One region of the Kaistia nematophila genome, then DNA from elsewhere that is predicted to be linked to it. Evidence: predicted binding sites of a transcription regulator. Region 1 holds the regulator's gene; the other holds the start of a gene.
What was found. The regulator PhoB, encoded in region 1, activates phosphate uptake and scavenging genes when phosphate is short. The targets are predictions, from matches to a motif close to TGTCATNNANCTGTCAT.
Positions count from the first base shown of each region.

Region 2: OSH07_RS12485 (inorganic diphosphatase) is a predicted target of PhoB. The motif match lies at 7,229-7,245, and genes of this name have one in related genera.

Region 1 covers NZ_JAPKNK010000001.1:820,329-829,609, forward strand. The annotation lists gene ppk2 (polyphosphate kinase 2) at 1-512, opposite strand, end outside; gene OSH07_RS03715 (ATP-binding protein) at 883-2,226, shown strand; gene pstS (phosphate ABC transporter substrate-binding protein PstS) at 2,356-3,405, shown strand; gene pstC (phosphate ABC transporter permease subunit PstC) at 3,493-4,485, shown strand; gene pstA (phosphate ABC transporter permease PstA) at 4,497-5,396, shown strand; gene pstB (phosphate ABC transporter ATP-binding protein PstB) at 5,393-6,178, shown strand; gene phoU (phosphate signaling complex protein PhoU) at 6,204-6,920, shown strand; gene phoB (phosphate regulon transcriptional regulator PhoB) at 6,951-7,649, shown strand; gene OSH07_RS03750 (GcrA family cell cycle regulator) at 7,853-8,386, opposite strand; gene OSH07_RS03755 (aspartate aminotransferase family protein) at 8,797-9,281, shown strand, end outside.
Region 2 covers NZ_JAPKNK010000004.1:363,905-373,185, reverse strand. The annotation lists gene rpmF (50S ribosomal protein L32) at 46-231, opposite strand; gene leuB (3-isopropylmalate dehydrogenase) at 383-1,495, opposite strand; gene OSH07_RS12520 (RidA family protein) at 1,671-2,051, opposite strand; gene sdhC (succinate dehydrogenase, cytochrome b556 subunit) at 2,317-2,715, shown strand; gene sdhD (succinate dehydrogenase, hydrophobic membrane anchor protein) at 2,727-3,098, shown strand; gene sdhA (succinate dehydrogenase flavoprotein subunit) at 3,103-4,923, shown strand; gene OSH07_RS12500 (DUF3052 domain-containing protein) at 4,933-5,379, shown strand; gene OSH07_RS12495 (succinate dehydrogenase iron-sulfur subunit) at 5,408-6,187, shown strand; gene OSH07_RS12490 (hypothetical protein) at 6,282-6,467, shown strand; gene OSH07_RS12485 (inorganic diphosphatase) at 6,587-7,180, opposite strand; gene OSH07_RS12480 (VOC family protein) at 7,298-7,690, shown strand; gene OSH07_RS12475 (AprI/Inh family metalloprotease inhibitor) at 7,967-8,548, shown strand; gene zapE (cell division protein ZapE) at 8,594-9,281, shown strand, end outside.

The sequences.
Region 1 (9,281 bases):
TCCAGCACCGGCGCCTGCTGCAGGAAGACCTTGCGCTCGTCCGGGGTACAGAAGCCCATCACCGTCTCGACGCCGGCGCGGTTGTACCAGGAGCGGTCGAAGGTGACGATCTCGCCGGCGGTCGGCAGCTCGGCGACATAGCGCTGGAAATACCACTGGCCGCGCTCGGTGTCGGAGGGCTTCGGCAGGGCGACGTCGCGCGCGTTGCGCGGATTGAGATATTGCCGCAGCGCGAAGATGGCGCCGCCCTTGCCGGCGGCGTCACGGCCCTCGAACAGCATGACGACCTTGAGGCCCTTCTCGATGACGTGGTGCTGCAGCTTGACCAGCTCGATCTGCAGCGCCGTCAGCTCTTCCTCGTATTTGTCGGATTTCAGCGACTTGTCATAGGGATAGCCGCCGGACCGGAAGGCGCTCTCGTCGACCCAGGCCGGCAACTGGGGATCGTCGAGGTCGAAGCTGCCGAGCTTGGTCTCGATCGGCGCGGCGTCGACGGTCGGCTGGAGCTGTATCGGCAGCGGCGCCGCCGGCTTGCTCTCCTCCTTCTTGCCGTTGCCGTCCTTGCCATTGCCGTTCTTGCCGCCATCGGCCTTCGCGGCGCCGTCCGGATCCTTGCCGGACTTGTCCTTGTCGTCGCCGTTCTTGCCCGTCTGCTTGTCGGCCTTCTTACCGTTCTTCGGCTCGGCCGGGAGATTCGGATCCGCCTTGGCGTCGTCTGCCTTGGACTTCTTCTTCTCTGAATTCGCCATGTCGATTCCGATCTCTTACATAGGAGCCGCTTCGTGCTGACAGTGCCACGCTGTCATCAGCTTGTCCTGTACGACATGTGATACTGAGCCGGCATGGTTATCGTGGCCTGCCGAGTTGGGGATGGAAGACGGAATGAGCGACAAGGAACGGACCGCGGGGGATCCCGAGGCGGCGGGCGAGGCAAGGTACGGCGTCGTCGCCCGGCTGATCGAGGCGCGCGGCTTCTTCCTGACCATGACCGCGCTGCTCCTGTTCCTGGTGCTGATCAACGAGATCAGTCCGGTCGCCGCCGGCATATTGCTCGCCGCCGCCATCGGCTTCTTCGCCATCTTCATTCGCGGCCGCGACGAGCTCCCCGTCCGGCTGACCAGCCGGCCTCCGCCGTCGATCTGGCCGGAAACCGGCATCAAGCGCATGGCCGATGCGCTGCCGGATCCCTGTGTCATCCTCGATCGTCGCGGCGTCGTGCGCTATGCCAACCGGCGCGCAGAGGCGACCTTTCCCCTGCGCCCCGGCGATCCCTTGACCTTCCGCCTGCGCAATCCCGATTTTGTCGGCGCCTTCGACCGTGTCGCCGCCGGCGGCCCGGCCGAGAAGGTGCAGTTCCTCGAGCGCGGGCCGACCGAGCGCTGGTATCTCGCCTGGTTCTCGGCGCTGGAGCCCGGCGGCAACGACAAGTCCGGCTTCATCGTGCTGATCTTCTCCGACCAGACGGAGCAGCGGGTGAGCGAGAAGATCCGCGTCGATTTCGTCGCCAATGCCAGCCATGAGCTGCGCACGCCGCTCGCCTCGCTCTCCGGCTTCATCGAGACCATGCAGGGCCCGGCGCGCGACGACGCGGTGGCGCGCGAGCGCTTTCTCGGCATCATGCACGACCAGGCGACGCGCATGAGCCGGCTGATCGACGACCTTCTGTCGCTGTCGCGCATCGAGATGAAGGCGCATATGCGGCCGGAAGCGCCCGTCGACCTGACCGGCGTCATCCGCGGCGTCGTCGACGCGCTGGAGCCGCTGGCGCGCGACCTCGGCGTCACCATCGAGACCGACCTGCCGGAGACGCCGCTGGTCGTGCCGGGCGATCGCGACGAGCTGGTGCAGGTATTCCAGAATTTGATCGAAAACGGCTGCAAATACGGAAGATCGGGCGAGCGCGTGCTGGTGACGGCGACGCCGCCGCCGGGCGGCCGCGGCGGCCCGGTCGTCACCGTGCGCGATTTTGGCGCCGGCATTCCGGCCGAACATCTGCCGCGCCTGACCGAGCGCTTCTACCGCGCCGACATCCAGGCGAGCCACGCGCAGCGCGGCACCGGGCTCGGGCTTGCCATCGTCAAGCACATCCTGAACCGCCACCGCGCCAAGCTCGGAATCGAGAGCCGCTCGGGCGAAGGCTCGACCTTCACAGTCACCTTCAATGTCGCCTTCACAGGAAACGAGCCGCCGGCTCGGCGCATTCCGCAAGATATTTCATACAGTTAGACTGTCATAAAAGAGTTATGCTATCGTCATAGAACCATCGCCTGTGGTCACTACGGTCCGCTCGCGTCCCGGTCGCACGGCTGGGGCAAGCAACCGCAAGTCCCGGAACCCTCGTCAGGGAGACGTCAGGTGAAACTCAAGAATATCGCACTCGCGGCCGGCCTTTTCGCCGCCACCATCGGCCTCAACGCGGCCCAGGCAGCGGACATTTCCGGCGCCGGCGCGACCTTCCCGTACCCGGTCTACGCCAAGTGGGCGGACACCTATAAGAAGGAAACCGGTACCGGCCTGAACTACCAGTCGATCGGCTCCGGCGGCGGCATCAAGCAGATCAAGGCCAAGACCGTCACCTTCGGCGCCTCCGACGCCCCCCTGAAGCCGGAAGAGCTGCAGAAGGCCGGCCTGGTCCAGTTCCCGACCGTCATCGGCGGCATCGTGCCGATCATCAACGTTCCCGGCCTGAAGGCGGGCGACCTGACCCTCGACGGCCAGACGCTGGCCGACATCTTCCAGGGCAAGATCGCCAAGTGGAACGATGAAGCCATCAAGAAGCTGAACCCCTCGGTCGAGCTGCCGGACATGGCGATCGCCGTCGTCCGCCGTTCGGACGGTTCGGGCACCAGCTTCGTGTTCACGACCTATCTGTCGCAGGTCTCGAAGACCTGGGCCGACGAGATCGGCGCCGCTTCGGCCGTCGAATGGCCGGTCGGCATCGGCGCCAAGGGCAACGAGGGCATCGCCGCCAATGTCGGCCAGACCCAGGGCTCGATCGGCTACGTCGAGTACGCCTACGCCGCCCAGAACAACATGACCTACGCCAAGCTGGTCAACAAGGACGGCAAGACCGTCGCTCCGGATGCGGCCAACTTCGCCGCCGCCGCCTCGAACGTCGACTGGAACAACGCTCCGGGCTACTACGTCACCATGACGAACGAGCCGGGCGAGACCTCCTGGCCGATCACCGCCACCACCTTCATCCTCGTCTACGCCAAGCCGGACAAGCCGGCCGACGTCGCCGAAGCCCTCAAGTTCTTCAGCTGGGCTTACGACAAGGGTGACGCTGCGGCCGAAGCGCTGCACTACATCCCGCTGCCGGACGCGGTCGTCGCCAACGTCAAGGCGACCTGGGCCAAGGAAATCCTCGGCGCCGACGGCAAGCCGGTCTACGCGGGCAACTAAGCCTGAACAGTACGAAGGAGGGGCGCACGGCCCCTCTTTCACCTTCTCCAGTCACATTGGCTCCCAATGCGGAACCGGGAAAACAACATGGTCGATGCTGCGATGACAGGCGCGATCAGCGCCGGCATGGATAGTGCCAAGCTGAAACGCATGCGACGGTTCAAGGCCGGGGACGCGACGTTCCGGGGCCTGACCCTTGGCGCCGCGCTGCTGGTGCTGCTTCTCCTCGGCGGCGTGATCCTGTCGCTGATCCACGGGTCGATCCCGGCTCTCTCCACCTTCGGGTTCGGCTTCCTCGCCAGCCAGTCTTGGAACCCGGTCACCGAGAAGTTCGGCGCGCTCGCGCCCATCTACGGCACGATCGTCACCTCCTTCATCGCGCTGCTCATCGCCGTTCCCGTCGGCATCGGCATCGCCATCTTCCTGACCGAGCTGTGCCCGCCCTGGCTGAAGCGTCCGATCGGCGTCGCCATCGAACTGCTCGCCGGCATCCCCTCGATCATCTACGGCATCTGGGGTCTGTTCGTCTTCGCGCCCTTCTTCCAGACGACGATCCAGCCCTTCCTGATCGACGTCTTCGCGCCGATCCCGGTGCTGAACAGCCTGTTCGCCGGCCCGCCTTACGGCATCGGCGTGCTGACCGCCGGCTTCATCCTGGCGATCATGGTGCTGCCCTTCATCACCTCGATCACCCGCGACGTGTTCGACACCGTGCCGCCGGTCCTCAAGGAAGCGACCTACGGCCTCGGCTGCACGACCTCGGAAGTGGTGCGCAAGGTGGTGCTGCCCTACACCCGCGTCGGTGTCATCGGCGGCGTCATGCTCGGCCTCGGCCGCGCGCTCGGCGAGACGATGGCGGTCACCTTCGTGATCGGCAACGCGCACAAGATCTCCGCCTCGATCATGGCGCCGGGCACGACCATCTCGGCCTCGATCGCCAATGAATTCACCGAGGCCGTCGGCGACCTCTACACCTCGTCGCTGATCGCCCTCGGCCTCATCCTCTTCGTCATCACCTTCATCGTCCTGGCGGCGGCGCGTCTTCTCCTGATGCGCATGAACGTCAAGGCCGGCAACTGAGGCGCGCGACCATGGCAAGCTCTCTCAGCACCGCCGCGGCCGGCTATTCCGCCGCGACAACGCCCGCCGCGCAGGCGCTCTATCGCCGCCGCCGTCGTGGCAACGCGATCCTGCTGGCGCTCTCCTTCGCCGCGACGGGCTTCGGCCTGATCTGCCTCGTGCTGATCCTGCTGGCGCTGCTCTACCAGGGCTTCAGCGGCCTCTCGCTGGCGGTCTTCACCGAGATGACCCCGCCGCCCGGCTCTGCCGGTGGCCTGCTCAACGCCATCTGGGGCAGTCTGGTCATGACCGTCGGCGGCGTCGTCATCGGCACGCCGATCGGCATCCTGGCCGGCACCTACATGTCGGAATACGGCCGTCACAACAAGCTGACGACGGTGGTCCGCTTCATCAACGACATCCTGCTGGCGGCCCCTTCGATCGTCATCGGCCTGTTCGTCTACGAGGTGATCGTCGTCCAGATGGGCCATTTCTCGGCCTTCGCCGGCATGGTGGCGCTTGCGATCCTGGTGATCCCGGTCGTCGTCCGCACCACCGAGGACATGCTGAACCTGGTGCCGAACCAGCTGCGTGAAGCCGCCGCCGCGCTCGGCCTGCCGCGCTCGATCATGATCCGTCACGTCGCCTACAAGGCGGCGCTCTCCGGCATCGTCACCGGCGTGCTGCTGGCGATCGCCCGCGTCAGCGGCGAAACCGCCCCGCTGCTCTTCACGGCGCTGAACAACCAGTTCTGGAGCACCGACCTGAACGCGCCGATGTCGTCGCTGCCGGTCACCATCTTCCAGTTTGCCCTGTCGCCCTATCCGGACTGGCAGAAGCTGGCCTGGTCCGGCGCCCTGCTCATCACCTTTACCGTGCTGGCGCTCAACATCGTCGCCCGCGCCTTCCTCAGCCCCAAGGCTTCCAAATGACCCAGACCGCGTTGAACACGGCCGGCATGGCCGAGAAGATTTCGATCCGCAATCTGAAGTTCTTCTACGGCGACAGCCTGGCGCTGAAGACCATCAACCTGCCGCTCTTCGAGAAGAAGGTCACCGCCTTCATCGGCCCGTCGGGTTGCGGCAAGTCGACCCTGCTGCGCGTGCTGAACCGCATGTACGACCTCTATCCGCGCCAGCGCGCCGAGGGCGAGGTGATCTTCGACGGCAAGAACGTCCTCGATCCCGACCAGGACCGCAACATGCTGCGCGCCCGCGTCGGCATGGTGTTCCAGAAGCCGACGCCGTTCCCGATGTCGATCTACGACAACATCGCCTTCGGCATCCGCCTCTACGAGAACATCTCGCGCTCCGAGATGGACGGACGCGTCGAGGCGGCGCTGACGCGCGGCGCCCTCTGGAACGAGGTCAAGGACAAGCTGCACTCCAGCGGCCTCAGCCTCTCCGGCGGCCAGCAGCAGCGCCTCTGCATCGCCCGCACCATCGCGGTACGGCCGGAAGTCGTGCTGTTCGACGAGCCGTGCTCGGCGCTCGATCCGATCTCGACCGCCAAGATCGAGGAACTGATCGACGAGCTGACGACCGACTACACGATCGCCATCGTCACCCACAACATGCAGCAGGCGGCGCGCGTCTCCGACTACACGGCCTTCATGTATCTCGGCGAGCTGATCGAATTCGACGAGACCACGAAGATCTTCACCTCGCCGTCCGACAAGCGCACCCAGGACTATATCACCGGTCGCTTCGGCTAAGCCGGGCCACGGGTAGGAGCACGACATGTCCGAACACATCGTTTCCAAGTACGACGAAGAGCTGAACGACGTTGCCCGCCGGATCGCCGAGATGGGCGGCATGGCGGAGCGTCTCGTCGACGTCGCCGTCGGCTCGCTGATGCGGCTCGACACTGATACGGCGCGCGCCGTCATCGCCGACGACAAGAAGCTCGACGTGCTGCAGCGCGAATGTGAAGAGCGCGCGATCATGATTATTGCGCGTCGTCAGCCGATGGCGATGGACCTGCGCGAAGTCATCGCCGCCCAGCGCATCGCCAGCGACCTCGAGCGCATCGGCGACCTCGCCAAGAACATCGCCAAGCGCGTCATCGCGCTCGACGGCCAGTTCCAGTCGAAGCGCTTCAACACCGGTGTCGAGCACATGGCGCAGCTGTCGCTCGCCCAGCTCAAGGACGTGCTCGACTCCTACGCCACGCGTGACGTCGAGCAGGCCTACCAGGTCTGGAAGCGCGACGAAGAGATCGACGCGATGTACACGTCGCTCTTCCGCGAACTGCTGACCTACATGATGGAAGATCCGCGCAACATCACCTTCTGCACGCATCTCCTGTTCTGCGCCAAGAACATCGAGCGCATCGGCGACCACGCCACCAACATCGCCGAAACGGTGCACTATGTCGTCACCGGCCAGGTTCTGGCCGAGGATCGTCCGAAGCAGGACGATTCCAGCACGACCGCCGTTGCCTATGAGCAGAACTGACCAAACGCCTGAATGCTAGGATCTTCGTGAATGACGCCGCGCGTTATGATCGTCGAGGATGAGGAGGCGCTGAGCCTCCTCCTCCGCTACAACCTCGAAGCCGAGGGTTATGCCGTCGAAGTGGTGCCGCGTGGCGACGATGCCGAGATGCGCCTGCTCGAGACCGTGCCCGACCTGCTGCTGCTCGACTGGATGCTGCCCGGGATCTCGGGCATCGAACTCTGCCGCCGCCTCCGTGCCCGCGATGCCACCCGCACGTTGCCGGTGATCATGCTCACCGCCCGCGGCGAGGAGCAGGAGCGCATCCGCGGCCTCGCCACCGGCGCCGACGACTATGTCGTCAAGCCGTTCTCCGTGCCGGAGCTTATGGCGCGCGTCCGCGCCATCCTTCGCCGTTCGCGCCCGGAGGTGATCGCCTCGCTGCTGCGCGCCGGCGACATCGAGCTCGACCGCGAGACGCATCGCGTCCGCCGTTCGGGTCGCGAGCTGCATCTCGGCCCGACCGAGTTCCGCCTGCTCGAATATCTGATGAAGAGCCCCGGCCGCGTATTTTCCCGCGAGCAGCTGCTCGACGGCGTTTGGGGCCGTGACGTCTATGTCGACGAGCGCACCGTCGACGTCCATATCGGCCGCCTGCGCAAGGCGGTGAACCGCGGCCGCGTCAAGGATCCGATCCGCACCGTGCGGGGCTCCGGCTATTCCTTCGACGACCAGTTCGCCGCCGCCTGAATCCCTTTCATCGCCGCCTTTCCCCCGGGAGGCGGCCTGAAGACAAGCAAAGCCGCGTTCGGGTATCTCCCGGCGCGGCTTTTTGCTGCCCGGATGGGAGTGCTACAAAAAGAAACGGCCGTGCGCCTCGGGGGGAGGGCGGCACGGCCGGAATGGCATTTCGGGACGAAGGCGCGGACGCCGTCGTCGTCAGGCTGGCGCGATCAGGCGCCGACGGCCTTCTTCTGGCGGCGGTCATGCACCGGCTGGTAGGCTACCCGCGAATGATATTCGCAATAGGGAATGCCCGAATTCGAGCGCTGGCCGCAGAAGTGGAAATCCTCGGTGCTCGGGTCGCCGATCGGCCACTTGCAGGTCTGCTCGGTGAGCGTGAGGATCGTGGCGTGCAGGCTGATCGGAACGACGACGTCGTCCGAGCTGACAGGCCGTGGCACGCGCCGCGGCTCGGGCGCCATCTGGCCGAGAGGCTTCAGGGCCGTGTTGCCGGCCACCATCGGCCTGACGGGATTGGGACGCCCTGTCGTTGCAGAGCGGCTACTGGTCGTCGACGCGGGCTTGCGCGGGCGGGCGACCGGCGCTGCGGCCGGCTTGGCACGACCCGAGAGGCTCAGCCGATGTACCTTGCCGATGACTGCGTTACGCGTTACGCCGCCGAGTTCCGAAGCGATCTGGCTTGCGCTCAGGCCGTCGGTCCAGAGCTTCTTCAGCAACTCAACCCGTTCGTCCGTCCAAGTCATTAGCGTGTCCTTGTCGGTCGGAGCGATACCCGGAATCCTGTCACGGTCGTTCAGCCGGGATGCCGGACGACTGCGGACGCCATACAAGGGTCAGGGGGAGGTACCTGCTCGATATTTCGTGTCTTAACGAAAAGTAAAATACTATATGGCGTGACTCGGTGACAAGAGTCCGGGGGATTCGTCAAAGAGGATCCGGCCGTTTTCCCCAACTTGCAGCGCATTCCCGATCCGTGAGTCCGGTCAAACGCTTAGCCGTCGTGACGTGGCTGCGGGCGGTGATTTGATTGACACAAATCGTCACGACCGTGATATAAGGGCAACGCAAAAAGGTGCTGCTCGGCGCGTCGGCCTCGGGCAGCACCTTTGATTTTTAGGCATCCGTTTCCGTGGTTTCATCCGAAGGAGGGGATATGAGCGCCCCCGATACCAGCGTTAAAAAGACCTCGACCAGCCTCTTCGACACCTTTTCGCGTGCGCCGCTCGAATTCGAGCGAGGCGAGGGGGCCTGGGTCTTTACGCGAGAGGGCGACGCTTATCTCGATTTCTCCGCCGGCATCGCGGTGAACACGCTCGGCCATGCCAATCCGGTTCTCGTGCAGGCGCTGACCGAGCAGGCCGGCAAGCTCTGGCACACCTCGAACCTGTTCCGCATTCCGGGTCAGGAGCGACTGGCCGACACGCTGGTCGCGAACTCCTTCGCCGACCGTGTCTTCTTCGCCAATTCGGGCGCGGAGGCGAACGAGGCCGCGATCAAGACGGCGCGGCGCTATCATTATGTGAATGGCCAGCCGGAACGCTATCGCATCCTCACCATCGAGGGCGCCTTCCACGGCCGCACGCTGGCGACGCTCGCTGCCGGCGGCCAGCAGAAATATCTCGACGGTTTCGGCCCCAA
Region 2 (9,281 bases), on a different contig from region 1:
GGGGCGGAAAACTCCGCCTGGCGCGCGGCGTGCGCGCCCCCGAAATCAGCCTTCGCTCTTCGGCGTCAGGATCTGGCGACCGCGATACATGCCGGTCTTCAGGTCGATGTGGTGCGGACGGCGCAGCTCGCCCGAGTTCTTGTCCTCGGTGTAGGTCGGCTGGGCCAGGGCGTCGTGCGAACGGCGCATGTTGCGCTTCGACGGCGACGTCTTTCGCTTCGGAACTGCCATTTTACTCTTCCTTCGTCATATGCCGTGGAACCGGCGGCGCGCCGCCCGGCTGGGCATAGCAATCCAATCTGAATGCGGCCTTATACAGAGATCACCGGGCCTTGACCAGTCAGGGCCCGGCAAAAAGATTCAGCCGCGAAACGCGTCATTCTCAGGCCGAAAGGAGGTCGAGCTCCTTGAGGATGGCCGCGCCCATCTCCTTGGTGCCGACCTTCTGCGTGCCCTCGGTATAGATGTCGCCGGTGCGCAGACCCTTGCTCAGCACGCTCGAAATGGCGCGGTCGAGCAGGTCGGCTTCCTCGACCAGGCCGAAGGAGTAGCGCAGCGCCATCGCGAAGGACGCGATCATGGCGATCGGGTTGGAGATGCCCTTGCCGGCGATGTCGGGAGCCGAGCCGTGCACGGGCTCGTACATCGACTTGCGGCGGCCGGTCACCGCGTCGGGGGCGCCGAGGGCGGCCGACGGCAGCATGCCGAGCGAGCCGGTCAGCATCGCCGCGACGTCGGACAGGATGTCGCCGAACAGGTTGTCGCAGACGATGACGTCATACTGCTTCGGCCGGCGGACGAGCTGCATGGCGCAATTGTCGGCGAGCACATGCTCGAGCGCGACGTCAGGATACTCTTCCTTGCCGACCTTGGTGACGACCTGGTTCCAGAGCACGCCCGACTTCATGACGTTGCGCTTCTCGGCCGAGGCGACGCGGCTCGAACGGGTCTTGGCGAGGTCGAAGGCGACGCGCGCGATGCGCTCGATCTCGGAGGTCGTGTAGAGCTGGGTGTCGACGGCGCGCTTCTGGCCGTTCTCCAGCGTGACGATCTCCTTCGGCGAACCGAAATAGACGCCGCCGGTCAGCTCGCGCACGATCAGGATGTCGAGGCCTTCGACCAGCTCGCGCTTCAGCGACGAGGCGTCGGCGAGCGCGGGGTAGCAGATCGCCGGGCGCAGGTTGGCGAACAGCTCCAGATCCTTGCGCAGGCGCAGCAGCGCCGCCTCCGGACGGACGTCGTAGGGGACGCTGTCCCACTTCGGGCCGCCGACCGCGCCGAAGATCACGGCGTCGGATTCCTGCGCCAGCTTCATCGTCGCTTCGGAGATCGCCTTGCCGTGCGCGTCATAGGCAGCGCCGCCGGCCAGGTCCTGCTCGCTCTCGAACGACGCGACGCCCCGTTTGCCGAACCAGTCGATGACCGTCTTCACTTCGGCCATGATTTCGGTGCCGATGCCGTCACCGGGAAGGAGAAGGAGCTTGTAGGTGGTCATGTCGCGGGTTCTCTTGTCGAGCGGGTCTGCGGGCGGGGTCGTTGCGAGCGAGCGATAGCGGCGCGAAAGCCTTGATGCAAGCCGAACCGCACGTCTCGCGGCCGCGAGGGCAGGCGAAGGCCGGTCCCGGCGTCCCGGGATCGGGCCAGGCGGCCCGGCAGCGGCCGGCCGGGAATCAGACCTTCAGGGCCGTGACCTCGATCTCGACCTTCATCTCCGGGCGAATCAGGCCGCACACGGTCATCGTCGCTGCCGGCCGGATATCGCGGAAATGCGCGCCGACGACGAGGAACACCGCGTCGGCGAAGGATGGGTCGGTGACATGATAATGCACGCGCACGACGTCGCGCATCGAGAAGCCGGCTTCCTCCAGCGCCGCGGCGATGGTCGCCATGGCGTTTTCGGTCTGCTCGGCGACGCTGTCGGGCATCGTCATGCTGGAATAGTCGTAGCCGGTCGTGCCGGCGACGAAACACCAGGGGCCCTGGGCCACGGCGCGGGAATAGCCGGCGGCCTTCTCGAAGGGGGATCCGGTAGAAATCAGATGGCGCGTCATCGGTTTCTCCTGGTTGCTGCCGCCCGGGCCGGCTTCCCGCCCGGCGGTCGCCGGTTCGATCGCGGCGACCGATAGAACGCTTCCGTAGGATTGCCAAAATGGGGCATGATGGCAATCGTGCCGCACGGCGCCCGAAAAAAGCGCGCCGCCTCACCCAGCGTCATGCAAAAGACCGTTTTGACCGCGTCGCACAATGGGGTTAGAACCGGTCCAATCTCTCTACCCTAAATGCTTACGTTTACGTAAGCGATTGAGGATGAACGCAATGTCGAATGCCGAGGCGAAGACGGGCCGACCGCTCTCCCCGCACCTTCAAGTCTATCGCTGGCCGATCACGATGACGATGTCGATCCTGCATCGCGTCACCGGCGGCGCCCTGTATTTCGGCACGCTTCTCCTCGCGTGGTGGGTGATCGCGGCGGCGGCCGGTCCCGGTCCCTTCTCGGTGGTCTCCTGGGTCTTCGGCTCCTGGATCGGTCTCCTGGTCCTGTTCGGCTACACCTGGGCGCTGATCCATCACCTGCTCGGCGGTCTTCGTCATTTCGTCTGGGACGTCGGAGCCGGCTTCACCAAGCCGGCGCGCGACAATCTCGCCTGGGCCAACATCATCGGCTCGGTGGCGCTGACGATCCTGATCTGGATCGTGGCGCTGGTCATTCGCTGAGGGGCATCAAGATGCGTACACCGCTCGGCCGCGTTCGCGGGCTCGGTTCCGCCAAGGACGGCACGGATCATTTCTGGCACCAGCGCCTCACCGGCGCGGCGCTCGCCATCCTCACCGTGATCTTCGTCATCCTGGTCATCGTCCTCGCCGGCAAGCCCTATCCGGAAGTCGTCGCGGCGCTCGCCAATCCGTTCGTCGCGCTGATCATGATCCTGATGATCGGCACCGGCGTCTGGCACATGAAGCTCGGCATGCAGGCCATCATCGAGGACTATGTGCATGGCGGCCTGAAGATCATCGCCGTCCTCGCCAACACCTTCTTCTCGGTCGCCGTCGGCGCGGCGGCCATCCTCGCCCTTCTCAAGATCAGCTTCGGAGGCTGAAGCCATGGCTGAAGCCAACGCCAGCGTGTCCGTCAACGGCCGCGCCTATTCGTTTGTCGACCACACCTTCGACGTCGTCGTCGTCGGCGCCGGCGGCGCGGGCCTCCGCGCCACGCTCGGCGCCAGCGAGGCCGGCCTGAAGACCGCCTGCATCACCAAGGTGTTCCCGACCCGCTCGCATACGGTCGCCGCCCAGGGCGGCATCTCTGCGGCGCTCGGCAACATGGGCGAGGACGACTGGCGCTTCCACATGTACGACACCGTCAAGGGGTCGGACTGGCTCGGCGATCAGGACGCGATCGAATATCTCGTCCGCAACGCCCCCGCCGCCGTCTATGAGCTCGAGCATTTCGGCGTGCCGTTCTCGCGCACCGAAGAGGGCAAGATCTACCAGCGGCCTTTCGGCGGCATGACCACGAACTTCGGCAAGGGCATCGCCCAGCGCACCTGCGCCGCCGCCGACCGCACCGGCCACGCCATCCTGCACACGCTCTATGGCCAGTCGCTGCGCCATTCGGCCGAGTTCTTCATCGAATACTTCGCCATCGACCTGATCATGGAGGATGGCGCCTGCCGCGGCGTCGTGGCGCTCTGCCTGGAAGACGGCACGCTGCACCGCTTCCGCGCCGCCAAGACCATCCTCGCCACGGGCGGCTATGGCCGCGCCTATTTCTCCGCCACCTCGGCCCATACCTGCACCGGCGACGGCGGCGGCATGGTGCTGCGCGCCGGCCTGCCGCTGCAGGACATGGAATTCGTGCAGTTCCACCCGACCGGTATCTACGGCGCGGGCTGCCTGATCACCGAGGGCGCGCGCGGCGAGGGCGGCTACCTGACCAATTCGGAAGGCGAGCGCTTCATGGAGCGCTATGCCCCCTCGGCCAAGGACCTGGCCTCGCGCGACGTCGTCTCGCGCGCCATGACGATGGAGATCCGCGAGGGTCGCGGCGTCGGCAAGGCGAAGGACCACATCCACCTGCATCTCGACCATCTCGATCCGGCGCTCTTGCATGAGCGGCTGCCCGGCATTTCCGAGAGCGCCAAGATCTTCGCCGGCGTCGACCTGACCAAGGAGCCGATCCCGGTCCTGCCGACCGTCCACTACAACATGGGCGGCATCCCGACGAACTATCACGGCGAGGTGCTGAACAAGGTCGGCGGCGATCCGGACCAGGTCGTGCCGGGCCTGATGGCCGTCGGCGAGGCCGCCTGCGTCTCGGTGCACGGCGCCAACCGCCTCGGTTCCAACTCGCTGACCGACCTCGTCGTGTTCGGCCGCGCCGCGGCGCTGCGTTGCGTCGAGACCGTGCAGCCGAACCAGGCGCAGAAGGAACTGGCCAAGAATGCCGGCGAGGACGCGATCGCCCGCCTCGACCGCCTGCGCTACGCCAATGGCTCGACCTCGACGGCCGAGATGCGGCTGAAGATGCAGAAGGTGATGCAGTCGAACTGCGCCGTGTTCCGCACCGGCGAAGTGCTCGACGAGGGCCACGAGCTGATCCACCAGGTCTGGAAGAACTCGGACGACGTCAAGGTCACCGACCGTTCGCTGATCTGGAACTCGGACCTGGTCGAGACGCTCGAATTCGAGAACCTGATCGTCCAGGCCGTCGTCACCATGGACTCGGCGCAGAACCGCAAGGAATCGCGCGGCGCCCACGCCCGCGAGGATTATTCCGAGCGTGACGACGTGAACTGGATGAAGCACTCGCTCGCCTTCATCGACACCGAGAACAAGACGGTGAAGCTCGACGACCGGCCGGTGCACACCTACACGATGTCGAACGACATCGCCTATATCGAGCCGAAGGCTCGCGTGTACTAAGGGCGGATGATGGCCGCAGCCACGCTTCCTTCGGCCGGCTATTCGGGGCGCACGCTTCCCGAAAAGCTCGGCTTTAGGGCCGGCATGGACGTGGCCTTCGTCGCGCTGCCGACGGAGCTGGAGGCGCTGGCCGACAGCGTCGCCTTCGGCCAGGTCGTGCGCACGGAAGGCTGGGCGGCGCCGCTCGGTCCGGATCGCGCGCTCGACGCGGTCCACGCCTTTACGAAGAGCCGCGCCGAGGTCGAGACCGGCCTGTCGCGGCTGCAGGACGCCATCCGGCGCGACGGCATGATCTGGGTGTCGTGGCCGAAGAAGGCGTCGAAGGTCGCGACCGACGTGACCGAGGATGTCGTGCGCGACGCCGCGCTCCGCCTCGATCTCGTCGACATCAAGGTCGCGGCGATCGACGCCACCTGGTCCGGTTTGAAACTCATGGTCCGCAAGGACCGCCGCTGAACGAATCTTACGCCCGAGGACGCTCACTATGGTCCAGCTGACCCTTCCGAAGAACTCGAAGCTGACTGAAGGCAAGGTCTGGGACCGCCCGGCCGGCGCCAACAATGTGCGCGAGTTCCGCGTCTATCGCTGGAGCCCGGACGACGGCAAGAACCCGCATGTCGACACCTACTTCGTCGATCTCGACGATTGCGGCCCGATGGTTCTCGACGCGCTCATCAAGATCAAGAACGAGATCGACCCGACGCTGACCTTCCGCCGCTCCTGCCGCGAAGGCATCTGCGGTTCCTGCGCGATGAACATCGACGGCTCGAACACGCTCGCCTGCACCAAGGGCATCGACGAGGTGAAGGGCCCGGTCGCGATCTACCCGCTGCCGCACATGGAAGTGGTCAAGGACCTCGTCCCCGACCTGACCAATTTCTACGCCCAGCACCGCTCGATCGAGCCCTGGCTGAAGACGGCGACGCCGGAGCCGCAGAAGGAATGGCTGCAGAGCCATGCCGACCGCGAGAAGCTCGACGGCCTCTACGAGTGCATTCTCTGCGCCTGCTGCTCGACCTCCTGCCCGAGCTACTGGTGGAACGGCGACCGCTATCTCGGCCCGGCCGTGCTGCTGCAGGCCTATCGCTGGCTGATCGACAGCCGCGACGAGGCGACCGGCGAGCGGCTCGACAATCTGGAAGATCCCTTCCGCCTCTATCGCTGCCACACCATCATGAACTGCGCGCAGACCTGCCCGAAGGGCCTGAACCCGGCCAAGGCGATCGCCGAGATCAAGAAGATGATGGTCGAGCGCCGCGTCTGACCGGCGCTGCCCTTTCTTTCAGCACGACGGCGCGGAACCCTTCCGCGCCGTTTTCGTTTCCCCGGACCGATCGCGTTTTCGGAAGGAGACGACCATGACCATCAAGCAGGATCTCGAAGCCACCTGGACGATCGAGGCGATCGATCGGCTGCGCGAGCTCGCCGTGGAACATGTTCCGGCCGAGCTGATCGCGACGGCGATGCACCGGCCCGAGGAGCAGATCCGCCAGAAGGCGGCCGAACTCGGCCTGTCGCTCGAGATCGAGTCGACGACGCACTGAATTTCCGCCGGGCGGCGCGGCTCTGCGCGGTCCGGCGGCTACCGTTCGAGCGTAGCGGGGCGGCGGCCATGCGACCGCCGCTCCGTTTTCGCGGGTGCGGACGACCGCGAGCCGACGGCTTACTTGCCGTAGCGCTCCATCGCGGCGCGGATCAGGCCCTTCGCCGCTTCCGGGCTGTCGAAGCCCTTGAGTTCGATGACCTTGCTGCCTTCCGGCAGCTGCTTGTAGACGCGGAAGAACGACGTCAGCCGCTCCTGCTCGATCTTCGGCAGGTCGGCGAGGGTCTGGATACCGTCATAGGTCGGGTCGACCTTGGAGACGGGAACCGCGACGATCTTGTCGTCGATGTCGCCGCCGTCGATCATCTTCAGCACGCCGATCGGGCGGACCTTGATGATGACGCCCGGATGCAGCGGCGCGCGGGTATAGACGATGACGTCGAGCGGATCGCCGTCCTCGGCGCTGGTGCGGGTGATCGAGCCGTAATTGGCGGGATAGACGACCGGCATCGACTGGAAGCGGTCGACGACGATGAAGCCGGTGTCGACGTCGGTCTCGTACTTGGTGAAGCTGCCGGCCGGGATCTCGATGACCGTGTTGATCTCGTCCGGGGCCTTGTCCGACTGCTTGAACGACAGGACGTTGTCGGCGAGGGCCGGTAGGGCGGTCAGGGAGGCGAGGGCGAACGCCGCGGCGGCGAGGGTCTTCTTCACGTGCAATTCTCCTGGAGTGAGGGACGGAAGAAGCGCTACGGTCGTCGCGCGACAGGCTTATGACATGGCGGACCGCCGTGGCGGCTGGGAGCATGCGGGGGCAGCATAGGGGGCAGCATGGGCGTTCTGGATCACATCGGCATCACGGTCAGCGACCTCGATCGCGCCATTGCCTTCTACGAGGCGGCCTTCGCGCCGCTCGGCGTCAGCGAGCAGATGCGGGTGCCGGGCGAGCTCACCGGCTATGGCGACGTCGTCGGCTATGGCGCTGCCGGCAAGCCGGAGATCTGGCTGAGCGGCGGCGCCCCCACCGAGCCGCATGTCCATATCGCGCTCGTCGCGGCGAGCCGGGCGGCCGTCGACGCGTTCTATGCGGCGGCGATGGCGGCGGGCGGCACCGACAATGGCGGGCCCGGCATCCGGCCGCACTACCACGCCAATTACTACGGCGCCTTCGTTCTCGATCCGGACGGCCACAACATCGAGGCCGTCTGTCACCGGCCGGAATAGGCGCAATCGCAACACGTCGCGCTTTCTTCGTTAACGGGGTGTTAACGAGACTTGTCGCGCCCGGCGATATGCCGTATTGCGCCAAGTAAGATAGGCTGCGGAATATCGAGTGATCTCCCGTCATTTTCCTCCCGTCCAGATCGACCGGTCCGTGCCTTTGGTGCGGCCGCCGATGCGGTTTGGCGTGCGGAATGGTGTTTTTCCGCCTGCCTCAAAGCGGCTCGATTGTGTGCGTATGCTGATGCGGCACCGAGGATTTCGATGATGGAGAAGCTTATGTCCCGACGTCTCGCGCCGATCGGCCTGGTCGCCCTGATGGCGGCCGCCTTGAGCGGCTGCGGCTCGTTCGGGGCCATCGGCCTGGGGCCGATGGAGCGTTCGGCCAAGCCGGTCGAAAGCGACACGCTGCCGCCGGTCGCCTCGGCGCCGGTGACCCGCAACACGCTGCCGCCGCCGCCGATGGATCCGAACGCCCAGACCGCCGCGCCGATCGCCGAGCAGGGCACGCTGCCGGGCGCGACGCCGATCGAATCCACCCCGTCGACGCCGCCGCCCGTCTCGACCGCCTCCGGCGCCGAGATCGGCCGCACCGACCTGCTCGGCGGCTGGACCCTGCAGTCGGGCGGCGAGAGCTGCCAGCTGTTCATGACGCTGACCAGCTGGACCGGCGGCTATCGCGCCTCGACGCGGGGCTGCCAGTCGGCGACGCTGAAGTCGATCTCGGCCTGGAGCCTGAACGGCTCGCAGGTCGTGCTGGCAGGAGCCAACGGCGTTTCGGTGGCGAGCCTCACCTCGTCCGGCAAGACGCAGTTCAACGGCCAGCTCAACAGCGGCGGCGCCGTTTCGTTCTATCGCTGATGGATGCAGCCCGGTCTCGGTCGAGGACGGGGTAGGGGTGTTCGGGTGAGCCAGGGTCTGCCGGTCGTATCCCGCGTCGCGGATGCCTATCGCGAACGCCTCGCCGCGGGCGAGATCGAGGAAGATCCAGCGCAGCAGGCGCTGGTCGCCAGGTTCGACGCCCTCAATGCCCGCCTGGCGGAACGCCGGCTCGCCCGCAAGTCGAGCGCGCTCGGCTGGCTGTTCGGCAAGCGCGAGGCGGTGACGCCGGAGATCCGCGGCCTCTACATCCATGGCGATGTCGGTCGCGGCAAGACCATGCTGATGGACCTGTTCTTCGAGCGCGCCGCGCCGCAGCGCAAGCGCCGGGCCCATTTCAACGACTTCATGGCCGACGTGCATGCCCGCATCTTCCGGATGCGCGAGGCGATCAAGGCCGGCACCGTCTCCGGCGAGGATCCGATCCCGCCGGTCGCCGACGAGATCGCGGCGGAGACGCAGCTGCTCTGCTTCGACGAATTTACTGTCACCAACATCGCCGACGCGATGATCCTCGGCCGCCTGTTCACGCGGCTGTTCTCCCGCGGCGTCGTTCTGGTCGCGACCTCGAACGTCGCGCCGGACGATCTCTATGCGGGCGGCCTCAATCGCACCCTGTTCCTGCCCTTCATCCAGCTGCTGAAGGAGCGGGTGGAGGTGGTCCGCCTCGCGGCGCGGACCGATTACCGGCATGAGAAGACCTCGCGCGCGCCGG